2 linked regions of the Vallitalea longa genome follow. The protein of the gene in region 1 interacts with the protein of each later gene in a pairwise test. Links are inferred from orthologs where the notes say so. Each region holds a gene or a part of one and is shown on either strand. Other genes may lie near its edges.

Region 1 (6,471 bases):
AAATCAAAATCTATTGAACCTCTTCTTTTCCTTTTTGCTCTAAGAACAGAAGCCAGTTCTTCCATATTCTCGAACATCTTAATGAAATCTTTGTATTCAGTGACCACATTAGGGTCTTTGTCAACTAATATTTTTTTAACATTAGTATACGTCATTCTCCTATCAACATTAACTAAAGTCTCAGCTATCTTATGATTTATCACATTACCTTTACTATCTATATCCATAATACAAGAAAGTGCTAAACGGTCTACCCCCATATTTAATGAACAAATCCCATTAGATAACTTATGAGGTAACATAGGTATTACTCTATCAACTAGATATACGCTGGTTCCTCTACGTAATGCTTCTGTATCAAGAGGAGAACCTTCTGTAACATAATTTGTTACATCCGCAATATGAACTCCTAGAGTAAATGTATTATCATCATTTTTCTGTATTGTTATAGCATCATCAAGATCTTTTGCATCTTCTCCATCTATTGTAACCATCTGCACATCTCTAAGGTCCAATCTACCTTCTGTATCTTCTTTTAATACTTCAGATGGTATATATTCAAGTTGATTCATTACTGTATCTGGAAATTGCATAGGTAATTCAAAACTTCTAACTATAGATAGAATATCCGTGCCAGGATCATTTATATGACCTATTATCTCTACTATTTCTCCTTCTGGATTTCTTCTTTCATTACCCCAATCGGTTATCTTAACAACTACTTTATGTCCAGAAACAGCACCTTTACTCTTACTTTTTGAAATAAAAATATCCTTAGTGAACTTCTTGTTATCAGCAATAACAAATCCAAAGTTTCTACTTTTATCATACATTCCAATAACATCACTATCATTACGTTTGATAATTTTTATTATCTCCCCTTCTTTACGCTTACCTCTGGCATCTCTCTTAATGAGTTTTACAGCAACCATATCATTATTAAAAGCACCATTAACGTATGAAGCAGGAATGAAAATATCTTGTTCTTCGCCTTCAATCTCAACAAATCCAAAACCTTTAGCATGCGCAATAAACTTACCAACTATCATATTTACTGCTTCAGGTCTTGCGTATTTACCTCTCTTTGTTTTTATGAGTTTTCCACTAGCTATTAATTCCTGAAGTACTTCTTCTAACATATTTCTTTTTTCAGCATCTCCATTTATACCTAATAGAATTCCTAGTTCTTTAATTTTCATTGGTTTATAATCTTTATGATTAATTATGTCTAGTATGACTTGTCTTTTTTCTTCAATTGTATTCTCCATATTTCACCTTCATTAATTTATTTTTATTCTTGACTAAAAATTCATCTTTCAACCAATTTACTCAACCTTCATTATTTATATAGTTAAGCAAGATTTTTACTTATAGTATTTGTTAAATCTATTTTTATTATTTATCTAAAACCAATCCATTTATAATTTCTCAATTTTCCCACTTTAATATTTTACACTTAAAAGCTAATTAAAATGTCTGCAAACCAACCTGAAAATTTACTTGCATCAAGTTAAAAATAAGTAAATTAGGTAATATTAGCCATAGAAACATATTAATAAAAAAACACCCTGCTTCGCTGCAAAGTGCTTTATATATATTATTGGTATTTGATTAGTAAACTTAATACTATTGATAAAACAATAAAAAGTATTGCGCCAATTCTAGTAAGTTTTTCTAGTTTTCCTTCCATAGAACGAGCTTTGTTTTTACCCCAATAAGTTTCAGCAGCTCCACCAATCGCACCTGATAATCCTGCTGCTTTTCCTTTTTGCAAAAGCACTACAGAAATCAATCCAATGCATAAAACAAAATATACTATCTCAACAATTATTATTAATGCTCCCACGGTTACACCTCCTAAAGTTTAACACTAGTATTTTATCACAAACTATATATTAATTCAACTATTATATTATTCTTGAAAAATAGATTAATAAATTAGACTTGACTAGCAAGGTGTTAATCTCTATCCTTTAAATAAAGTATAATTCTTTGATTTTAATATCACCAATAGCTCTTCATTAGTTGTAATTCTAGTTGAAACAAATATACCTCCTCTATTTTCATCACCTGGATCATGATAATCAGAACCAGATATCATAGGCATATCATTATCTTTTGCTATTTTTTCTATTTCGTTATTATGTGAATCATGTCTTGGATTGCCGTTATGTACTTCAATTCCATCTAAAAGAGTTATATCTGCCAAATAACAATACTTCCTTAATGGATGAGCTTGATATAATAGCAAATCATTTTCTCTGCAAAATTCACTTAGACCTGTAATTCCTAATTCTAGAATATCAGTATTACTTCTCAATAGTTCTTCTGTTATACCATATATCAGATAATCATTAGTTTTATCGCCTTCTGCTTTAAAAGCAAGTTCTATCCCCAACAACACGTCTATATCATATTTTTCACCTTCGCTATAAGCTAATTTATATCCTTTCAGATAATCATCTATTTTTTCATCCCATGTCAAATACTCACTATTATCAAAAAATGAAGGTCTATAATGATCAGTTACAACAACTCCTGAATAACCATTCTCCTTATATATTTTTATCATGTCTTTTGCAGATACATTACCACATGGACTGGTTTCTTTCGTATGTACATGTAAATCATATTTATACACTGTATTTCACCTTCTTTATGTATAGAAAATCAAGTTAATTATCGTACAGCTTCCTTAGCACATATGAAAACGCTCTTATTTCATATGTTAAAAAAGTAGTACTTTTCATATAAGATAAAATAAAGACCTCGAATAATCGAGGTCTATTACATTTTATTTATCTTTTAAATTAAACCAAGCATCAAGTCCTCTGAATTCAGCCGCATCTTCTAATTCTTCTTCAATTCTTAATAATTGATTATATTTAGCAACACGGTCAGATCTACAAGGTGCCCCAGTCTTAATTTGTCCTGCATTCGCTGCTACAACTATATCAGCGATAGTATTGTCTTCTGTTTCACCAGAACGGTGTGAAACAACTGCTGTATAACCTGCTCTATTAGCCATCTCTATAGCATTAAATGTTTCAGTTAGTGTACCTATTTGATTAACTTTTATTAAGATGGAGTTAGCTACACCTAGTTCGATTCCTTTTGATAATCTATCAGTATTTGTTACGAATAGATCATCACCAACTAACTGTATTCTTTCTCCTACTCTTTCAGTTAATAATTCCCATCCTTCCCAATCTTCTTCATCTAAACCATCTTCTATTGAAATGATAGGGAACTTATTGATAAGGTCTTCATAATAATCAACTAATTCTTCAGCTGTTCTTATTACTTCTTCACCTTTCATCTTGCTTTCACCTGGGAAGTGATACTTACCAGTTTCTTTGTTATATAATTCAGATGCAGCAACATCTAATGCAATTCTTATGTCATCACCTGGTTTATACCCAGCTCTTTCAATAGCATCCATGATAATCTGTATAACTTCTTCTGATGTAGCTAAATCAGGTGCAAATCCACCTTCATCACCAATGCTAGTTGCTAGACCTTTTTCCTTTAAAACTTTTTTAAGATTGTGATATACTTCAGAACACATTCTTAAGGCTTCTTTAAAAGATTTTGCTCCTACTGGCATAATCATGAATTCTTGTATATCAACTGTATTATCTGCATGCTCTCCACCATTTAGAATGTTCATCATTGGTACAGGCATAACTTTTGCATTGAATCCACCTAAATATTGATATAATGAAACACCGACAGCTTCTGCTGCTGCTTTTGCAACTGCCATTGAAACTCCAAGTATAGCATTAGCTCCTAATTTACCTTTATTATCAGTTCCATCTAGTTCTATTAATTTCTTGTCAATTCTAACTTGGTCTAATGCATTCATTCCTATTATTTCTTCTGCAATAATGTTATTAACATTATCTACTGCGTTTTCTACACCTTTACCCATGTAGCGGTCGCCACCATCTCTAAGTTCAACTGCCTCAAAAGCTCCTGTTGATGCTCCTGAAGGTACTGCTGCTCGTCCTAAATATCCATCTTCTGTCACTACTTCTACTTCTACTGTTGGGTTAGCTCTTGAGTCAAGTATTTCTCTTGCATAAACATCAATAATTTCTACAAAACTTTTCATACTTTTTCTCCTTTCAATATCTATTAAAAAATATATTAGTTAAAGGTAAACATTCAATATATGATAATATCCAGAGAACAAAAGAGGCTATGCCTCGTTCCGCAAGCGAATTTATCGTTAGGAAAATTTCCTTGACGCATATGAAAACGCTTCTATTTCATATGCTAAAAAAGTAGTACCTTCCTATAAGATAAAAAATTAAGTCAACATATATTATCTCTCATAAGATAAATCTTATACATTATTTTACCCATAATAATATCTTATTAATACTTTTAAAGTAGTTAAGGCTATTTATTTTTTAATAAAGATTCACCCGTCATTTCAGCTGGTTTTTCAACTTCCATCAATTCTAGTAACGTAGGTGCGATATCAGCTAATTTTCCACCTTCTCGTAGTGTAACATTCTCTTTATAGTTAACTAAGATAAATGGAACTGGATTAGTTGTATGAGCAGTAAATGGCTGTCCTGTTTTATAATCAACTAATTGTTCTGAGTTTCCGTGATCGGCACAGATAAACATTTGACCATCTACTTCAAGTAAAGCATCAAGTGTTCTTCCAACACATGTATCTACAGTCTCTACTGCCTTGATTACTGCTTTTTCTATTCCAGTATGACCAACCATATCTGGATTAGCGAAATTGATTATTATAAGGTCATATTTATTGCTCTTGATAGAATTCACAAGATTATCACATACTTCTACTGCACTCATTTCAGGTTGTAAATCATATGTTGCAACTTTTGGTGATGGTACTAATATTCTATCTTCGCCTTTATAAGGTTCTTCGATACCACCATTGAAGAAGAATGTTACATGAGCGTATTTTTCTGTTTCAGCTAATCTAAGTTGCTTTAAGCCTTTATTAGAAATATACTCTCCTAATGTATTTTGAAGCATAACTTTATGGAAAGCTACAATCTTATTAGGTATGGTTACATCATAATCTGTAAAACAAACATATGTTAATTTAAAGAATTCTCTATCGAATTTATCAAATTTCTCATCACAAAAAGCTCTTGTAATCTGTCTAGCTCTGTCAGGTCGGAAGTTAAAACATATTATTGAATCGTTCTCTTTAATAAGTCCAGTAGGTTCACCTTCTGACGTAACAACTGTTGGTAGGACGAATTCATCATATACTTCATCTTGATATGATCCTTGTACAGCTGCTTGGGCACTTTTTGCGAATTTCCCTTCACCTTTAACCATAGCATCATAAGCAAGTTTTTCTCTTTCCCAACGATTATCTCTATCCATAGAATAGTAACGTCCCATTACAGTCGCTATCTTACCAACACCGATTTCTCTCATTTTTTCTTCTAACTCTTCAATATAATCTTTACCTGAAGCTGGAGGTGTATCTCTACCATCTAAAAACGCATGCACAAATACTTTTTCAAGATTATGTTGTTTAGCTAATTTTAACAAAGCATATAAGTGTTTATTGTGAGAGTGTACTCCTCCATCTGATAATAAACCATATAAATGTAATGCTGAGTTATTTTCTTTGCAATTACTGATTGCTGCTAATAGAGCTTCATTTTCAAAGAATCTTCCGTCTTCAATATCTTTAGTGATTCTTGTAAGTTCCTGATATACTATTCTACCAGCACCAATATTAAGATGTCCTACTTCAGAGTTACCCATCTGTCCATGAGGTAATCCAACATCTAGTCCACTTGCAAAACCTTCAACGCATGGATAAGTTTTCATTATCTTATCGATGATAGGTGTATTTGCTAGTTTTACCCCATTAGCTTCAGTCTTTTCATTTAGTCCAAATCCATCTAATATCATTAATACTGTTGGTTTTTTTGCCATTTTATAACTCCTTTACATATATCGAATCAATTACCCTAGTAATATACTTGAAGGTTATGAATAAATTCATAACCTTATATGATAATCATTATTATTTATAATTAACTACTTTACCAAAATCAGCTTTTAAGCTTGCTCCACCAACTAATCCACCATCAATATCTTCCATAGCGAACAGTTCTTTTGCATTACCTGCATTAACACTTCCGCCATATTGAATCCTTACTGCATTAGCTACTTCTTCGTCATATACTTCTTTTACTACTTGACGTATAGCAGCACATACTTCTTCAGCTTGTTGTGATGTAGCAGTCTTTCCAGTTCCTATTGCCCATATTGGTTCGTAAGCTAAAACTACATTTTTAGCATCTTCTTTTGCAACATCTTTTAACGCTACTTTTATTTGAGTTCTGATAAGATCAACTGTAATACCTTGTTCTCTCTGTTCTAATGTTTCACCACAACAGATGATAGGTATTAAACCATGTTCTATAGCTTTTAATACTTTCTTGTTAACTATTTCATTAG
Region 2 (6,561 bases), on another replicon or contig:
AAAGCTAGATGAATTGATTAAGCTAGCACTGAATAACGGAGGAACTGATAATATTGCAGCTGTTTTAATAAAAGGGGAATGAGGTGATGTTTAATGTTGCAGCCAGGAGTAGTTTTAAGTGGTAGATATGAAATAATTGAGAAAATTGGTTCAGGCGGTATGTCTATTGTCTATAAAGCAAAATGTAATAAATTAGAGAGATTTGTGGCCATAAAAGTTCTAAGAGATGAATTTTGTTCTGATGAAGAGTTTGTTAGACGATTCAAAGTTGAGGCTCAATCTGCTGCTAGTTTATCACATCACAATATTGTAAATATATATGATGTAGGAAATGACAAAAATATATATTATATTGTCATGGAATTATTAGAAGGTATTACCTTAAAAGAATACATTAAGAGTAATGCGCCTTTATCAGATGCTGAGACAATTAAGATTTCTGCGTCTATTGCTTCAGCATTAGAACATGCACATGAAAATCATATTATACATAGGGATATTAAGCCACAGAATATCATCTTAACTAAAGATGGTATAGCAAAAGTAGCTGATTTTGGTATTGCTAGAGTTACGACCGATAAAACTATCGTAGCACCTACTAATGCTAGTGGTTCGGTACATTACATTTCTCCAGAACAAGCCAGAGGAGGATTTTGTGATGAAAAAAGTGATCTATACTCTCTAGGTATTACTATGTATGAAATGGCTACAGGAACATTACCTTATCAAGCTGAAAGTCCAGTTTCAGTAGCACTACTTCATATAAATGAAGATCTACCAAGTCCAAGAGAAAAAAACCCCGATATTTCTAAATGCTTAGAGTCTATAATTATAAAAGCAACATTAAAGAAAATGGAATTTAGATATTCCAGTGCTAATGAATTGATGGATGATTTGAAAAAAGCCAATATATCACCAGATGAAGATTTTGTTGATATTAAAATAGTGGATGATTCACCTACCCTTTTCATGTCTGATAATGATATGAAGAAAATATGGGACGATAAAGATATCAAGAAAAAGAATAATCCTAGTAAGAAAACACCAAAAATAGAAAAAATTGTAGTGTTCATGGGAGTAGTATCCGCTATTATTTTAGTATCAATAATATCATTTTTTGCTATTAATGGAATAAAAAACAAATTGAAACCAAAAGAAGTATTAATACCAAAGGTAGAGGGAAAAACTGTGGAAGAGGCAAAAGAGATTTTGGAACCTGATGGTATAGATGTTAACATTATAGAAACAGCTTATAATGATACTTATGAGGTGGATGAGATAATAAAACAAGAGCCAGAAGAAAATACCTTATTGCAAGAAGGCGAAGTCGTTGAGGTAACCGTTAGTAAGGGCGTACAAACCTTTAAAGTACCGGAAGTACTTAATATTGACTTTACAACTGCACAGAGTAGGATAATATCAAATAATTTAACTCCAAAGATGGAGAAGCAATATCATGATTCTATACCTTTAGGAGTTGTCATTAGTCAATATCCTGTAGCTGATACAGATCTACCAAAGGGTGGTATAGTTACTATTGTTGTAAGTGAAGGGAAGAAAGAGAAAAAAACGATTGTACCTAATTTAAGGAAAGATACTGAACAAGAAGCTAGAAATAAATTGACAAATAGTAATTTGAAGATTGGAAGTGTCTCACGTATAAATCATGATACAATACCAGAAGGCCAAGTAATCAATCAAAATGTTGAACCTGGTGAAGAAGTTGCAGAAAATTATATTGTAGATTTTGTTGTTAGTTTGGGAAAAAAGATTAGCTTTAGCCAACATACAGAAATTATCAACGATATGCTTGATGTGAATCAAACTGAAGGGCAAGTTAAAGTTGTTCTGGTTAATCAAGAAAAAGAGAATGTGGTATTTAATAAAACAGTAAAAAGTGAGGAGTTTCCTATGTCAATAATCGTTTCAGGTGAAGGAGAAGCATCTATTAAAGTTTATTTGAATGATGTTTTTCAATATGAAAGTCCCTTTGTTTTTAAAAAAGAGGGGGCTAATTAATGATAGGTAAAATCATCAAGGGTATTGCTGGATTTTACTATATACATGTACCGGAAAAAGGTATATTTGAATGTAAAGCAAGAGGTGTCTTTAGAAATAAAAAGATTAAGCCGCTCATTGGAGATAATGTAGAGATAGACGTATTTGAAAATGAGATTATGAAAGGTAATATATTGGAGATTCTACCAAGGAAGAATAGCTTGGTAAGGCCAACAGTTGCGAATATAGACCAAGTTGTAATAGTTTTTGCAGTAGAAAATCCTAAGCCGAACTTTAATTTATTGGATAAATTTTTAATAATGGCTGAAAAAGAGAGTATTGATGTAGTTATATGTTTTAATAAAGTAGATACGATAAAAGATGAAGAATTAGAAGATATAAAACAAATATATAAAGATACAGGATATAATGTGCTTCTAACAAGTGCAGTAAAAGATATAGGCATATCGCCTCTAAGAGATATATTATATGATAAAACAACTGTGTTTGCAGGACCTTCAGGTGTAGGAAAATCTTCTATACTTAACCTGATTCAATCTGTTGAAGAGCTTGAAACTGGAGAAGTCAGTGAAAAGATAAAAAGAGGTAAACATACCACAAGACATGCAACACTATTAGCTTTTGACAAGGACAGTTATGTTGTTGATACACCTGGTTTTAGCTCATTATATATTAATGAAATTGAAAAAGATGACCTTAAAAACTATTTTATAGAATTTAAAAGATATGAAGATAAATGTAAATTTTATGGTTGTAATCATATAAGTGAACCTAATTGCGCAGTAAAGGATGCAATAGAAAATGGTGAAATAAGCAAATCAAGATATGAAAGTTACAAATTACTATACAATGAATTAAAAGATATTAGGAGATGGTAAAATGATTAAAATAGCACCTTCAATTTTAGCAGCTGATTTTGCGGATTTAGGTAATGAAATTAAAAAGATTGATGAAGCAGGTTGTGATTATGTTCACATAGATGTCATGGATGGCTCATTTGTACCTAATATTTCATTTGGTACACCTATAATCAAAAGTATAAGAGAGTCTACTGATAAGATATTCGATGTTCACCTTATGATTGAAGAACCAAGTAGATATATAAAAGAATTCAAAGATGCAGGAGCGGATATTATTACAGTTCATGCAGAAGCATGTAAACATCTCCATAGTACTGTTTCATTGATTAAAAATTATGGACTAAAAGCAGCGGTAGCATTAAACCCTGCAACACCTAATAGTGTTCTGGAATATGTTATAGATGAACTTGATATGGTATTAGTAATGTCTGTAAATCCTGGTTTCGGAGGACAAAAATTCATTGATTCCTCATTGCATAAGATAAGTGCAATAAAAGATGTTATTTGTGGTAGAGGACTTAATTGTGAAATTGAAGTTGATGGAGGCATTTCACTGGATAATGTAAAAAAAGTTGTTAATGCGGGAGCAGATGTTATTGTAGCAGGTTCAGCAATCTATAAATCAGAAGATATAAATAATACAATTAAAGCCTTTAGAGAGGTTTGTGAAAAATAGATATGAAAACATTAATTGTCACAGGAGGAACTATAGATTTAGATTTCCTAAAGAAATTTACAGATTGTAATAGATACGATTATATAATAGGTGTGGATAAAGGGGCTCAGTATATGTATAATATTAATTTGAAGCCTAATCTAGTAGTTGGAGATTTTGATTCTATAGACCCAAAAATTATTGACACCTTAACACATGATCCCAAAATTCTAATAGACAACTTTATTGCTGAAAAAGATGAAACAGACACTCATTTAGCTATAATGAAAGCAATTGATATGGGAAGTACCCATATTGATATATTTGGAGGAATAGGTAGCAGAATGGATCATACTCTTGCGAACATTCATATACTGATGATTCCTTTAGAGAAAAATGTTAAATGTAGAATCATAAATAAGAATAATATCATTACCCTAATCGATGTAACTACTTCTTTTGAAAGAAGTGATTACAAATACATATCTTTAATACCTTTAACTAATGAAGTGTCTGGAATCACAACCGCTGGATTAAAATACCCATTATTCGGCTATACTATGAAGAAAGGGATTTCAATAGGTGTTAGCAATGAATTTACGGAGAAACAAGCCAAAATATGTATTAAGGAAGGTATTTTGATAGTTATTCGTTCAAGGGATTAACATACTAATGATTATTAGCGGATATCAGATTTCTTAAAGATAAGTACGGTATTGGTTATCAAACAGGTATATTAAACATATAATGTAATAATAATTAATGTATGGTGAAAGTAATGTGCTTTCGAACTAAGCTTATAGGAGTCATATTAGTATCTATATCCATAGGAATGCTATTAATTTCTATACTACCTAAAGGAGCTGTAGGTGTCATTCTTTCACTTACTAGTTTATGTATAGGTATTTGGTTATTAAAATGTTAGAACTGATACTGCAATTATTTAATAAAAAAAATAATCCCCTTATGGGGATTGTTTTATGCACGTTCTACCGCACCTGATTTTAAACACTTAGAACAAACATTAATTCTTTTAGGTTGACCATTAACAATTGCTCTAACTCTTCTAATATTAGGTTTCCACATTTTATTAGCTCTTTTATGGGAATGGCTTACTTGAATTCCAAAAGATACGCCTTTATCACAAATATCACACTTAGCCATACTTGCACCTCCTTAATATACGTACATGTTTACAACAAAACAATTTTAACAAAAAAGTGGACATAATGCAAGCATTAGATTATAATTATTTAAAGAAAAGAAAATATTATTGTAAAATCAGTGAAAAAAATGGTATAATGCTTAATGATAAAATGTACTATTTAATATAATGATATTATAAAAGAATACCTAATAGTTGTTATAACTATAGAAGTACTTTGTGATAATTAATAAGGGATGAAAAAATAAATACCACAAAAGGAGGTTCGTTATTATGACTGGAAGATTTGGAACGAATATCGGTGATATAACAATTGATAATGAAGTAGTAGCTAAAGTTGCAGGACTAACAGCTATAGAATGCTATGGTATTGTTGGTATGGCTACAATAAATGTTACTAATGGATTTGTTAGATTGCTTAAGAGAGAGAGTTTAACAAAAGGTATAAAAGTAGATATCTTAAATAATGTTATTACAATAGATTTTCATGTGATTATTGAATATGGAATTAATATCAGAGCAGTTGCAGATAATTTAATTAGTACTGTCAAATATAAAATAGAGAAATTTACAGGAATGGATGTAGGAAAGATTAATATCTTTGTAGAAGGCGTTAGAGTTGATTAGCCTTATAGAAGTATCATAATTAAGGAGGAAAAGTTGTGGCTATAGAATATATTGATCCAAGTACTTTAAAGAAAATGTTTGTTTCTGGAGCTAAATATTTAGAATCTCAAAAAGCTTATGTAGATAAATTAAATGTTTTTCCAGTTCCAGATGGAGATACCGGTACAAACATGTCTTTAACAATATTATCAGCGGCTAAAGAAGTGAATAATACTGATTGTAATGATATGAAAGTGGTAGCTAAAGCAATTTCATCAGGCTCATTAAGAGGAGCAAGAGGAAACTCTGGTGTTATCTTATCACAATTATTGAGAGGTTTCGCAAAAGTTATAGCGGAACATGATAAAATTGATACACTAATACTTGCTAAATCCTTTCAAAAAGGCGTTGAAACGGCCTATAGAGCAGTTATGAAACCAAAAGAGGGAACTATATTAACTGTTGCGAGAGAAACGGCAGAAAGAGCAGCTATGCTGGCTATTGACTCTAATGATATTGAGTTTGTCATAAGAGAGAGTATTGATTATGCAAAAGAAGTTCTTCAAAAAACTCCAGATATGTTAGATGTATTAAAACAGGCAGGAGTTGTTGATGCAGGTGGTCAAGGACTTTTATTTATTTTCGAAGGCGCATATAAGTCACTTATAGCTGGCGAAGAGTTAGACTTTGATGTAGTTTCATCTTTTATTGATTCAACAGATGAAGTAGATAGCTCTAATTTAGCTAAAATTTCAACGGAAGATATTAAATTTGGTTATTGTACAGAATTTATTATTAATGTTAATGATCCAGAAACTACTGAAGAGGATAGTTTGGTTTTCAGAAATTATTTAGAGACTATTGGTGATTCCATAGTTGTTGCTGGTTACGATGATATTATTAAAACTCATGTACATACTAATGATCCTGGATTAGCGATTCAGAAAGCTTTAGAGTTAGGAGAATTAGTAAATCTTAAAATAGATAATATGAGACAACAGCATACATCAAAAGTTGTATCTCAACAAGATAGTAATGTTAGTGATGATATTAAACGTACACAACAAGAACAACCAATAGAAAGAAAGCAAGTAGGTTTTGTAGCTGTTTCCATTGGTGATGGATTAAAAGATATATTTAAAAGTTTAGGTGTAGATTATATTATTCAAGGTGGACAAACGATGAACCCTAGTACAGAAGATGTACTTAATGCTATTAATCAAGTTAATGCAGATAATGTGTTTGTTCTTCCTAAT

What was found.
Region 2: the proteins of eno (region 1) and rpe interact in binary tests that used the Escherichia coli proteins (3 or more experiments, as listed by UniProt). The link is inferred for Vallitalea longa from one-to-one orthologs.

What each region holds. Positions count from the first base shown.
Region 1 is NZ_BRLB01000003.1:63,952-70,422, reverse strand. What follows is about bases 1,955-4,856. They hold eno (phosphopyruvate hydratase), read right to left. Parts: upstream 4,115-4,856; coding sequence 2,795-4,114; downstream 1,955-2,794. Other genes in these bases: gpmI (2,3-bisphosphoglycerate-independent phosphoglycerate mutase), read right to left, coding at 4,405-4,856; QMG30_RS08225 (PHP domain-containing protein), read right to left, coding at 1,967-2,641. Also shown: rnr (ribonuclease R), read right to left, coding at 1-1,268; preprotein translocase subunit SecG, read right to left, coding at 1,598-1,846; more of gpmI, read right to left, coding at 4,857-5,943; tpiA (triose-phosphate isomerase), read right to left, coding at 6,035-6,471. UniProt on the Escherichia coli protein: Catalyzes the reversible conversion of 2-phosphoglycerate (2-PG) into phosphoenolpyruvate (PEP). It is essential for the degradation of carbohydrates via glycolysis.
Region 2 is NZ_BRLB01000020.1:54,625-61,185, forward strand. Bases 1,735-4,726 are described here. They hold rpe (ribulose-phosphate 3-epimerase), read left to right. Parts: upstream 1,735-2,898; coding sequence 2,899-3,555; downstream 3,556-4,726. Other genes in these bases: pknB (Stk1 family PASTA domain-containing Ser/Thr kinase), read left to right, coding at 1,735-2,019; rsgA (ribosome small subunit-dependent GTPase A), read left to right, coding at 2,019-2,897; QMG30_RS21135 (thiamine diphosphokinase), read left to right, coding at 3,558-4,199; rpmB (50S ribosomal protein L28), read right to left, coding at 4,513-4,698. Also shown: QMG30_RS21115 (Stp1/IreP family PP2C-type Ser/Thr phosphatase), read left to right, coding at 1-82; more of pknB, read left to right, coding at 94-1,734; QMG30_RS21145 (Asp23/Gls24 family envelope stress response protein), read left to right, coding at 4,973-5,326; QMG30_RS21150 (DAK2 domain-containing protein), read left to right, coding at 5,362-6,561. UniProt on the Escherichia coli protein: Catalyzes the reversible epimerization of D-ribulose 5-phosphate to D-xylulose 5-phosphate.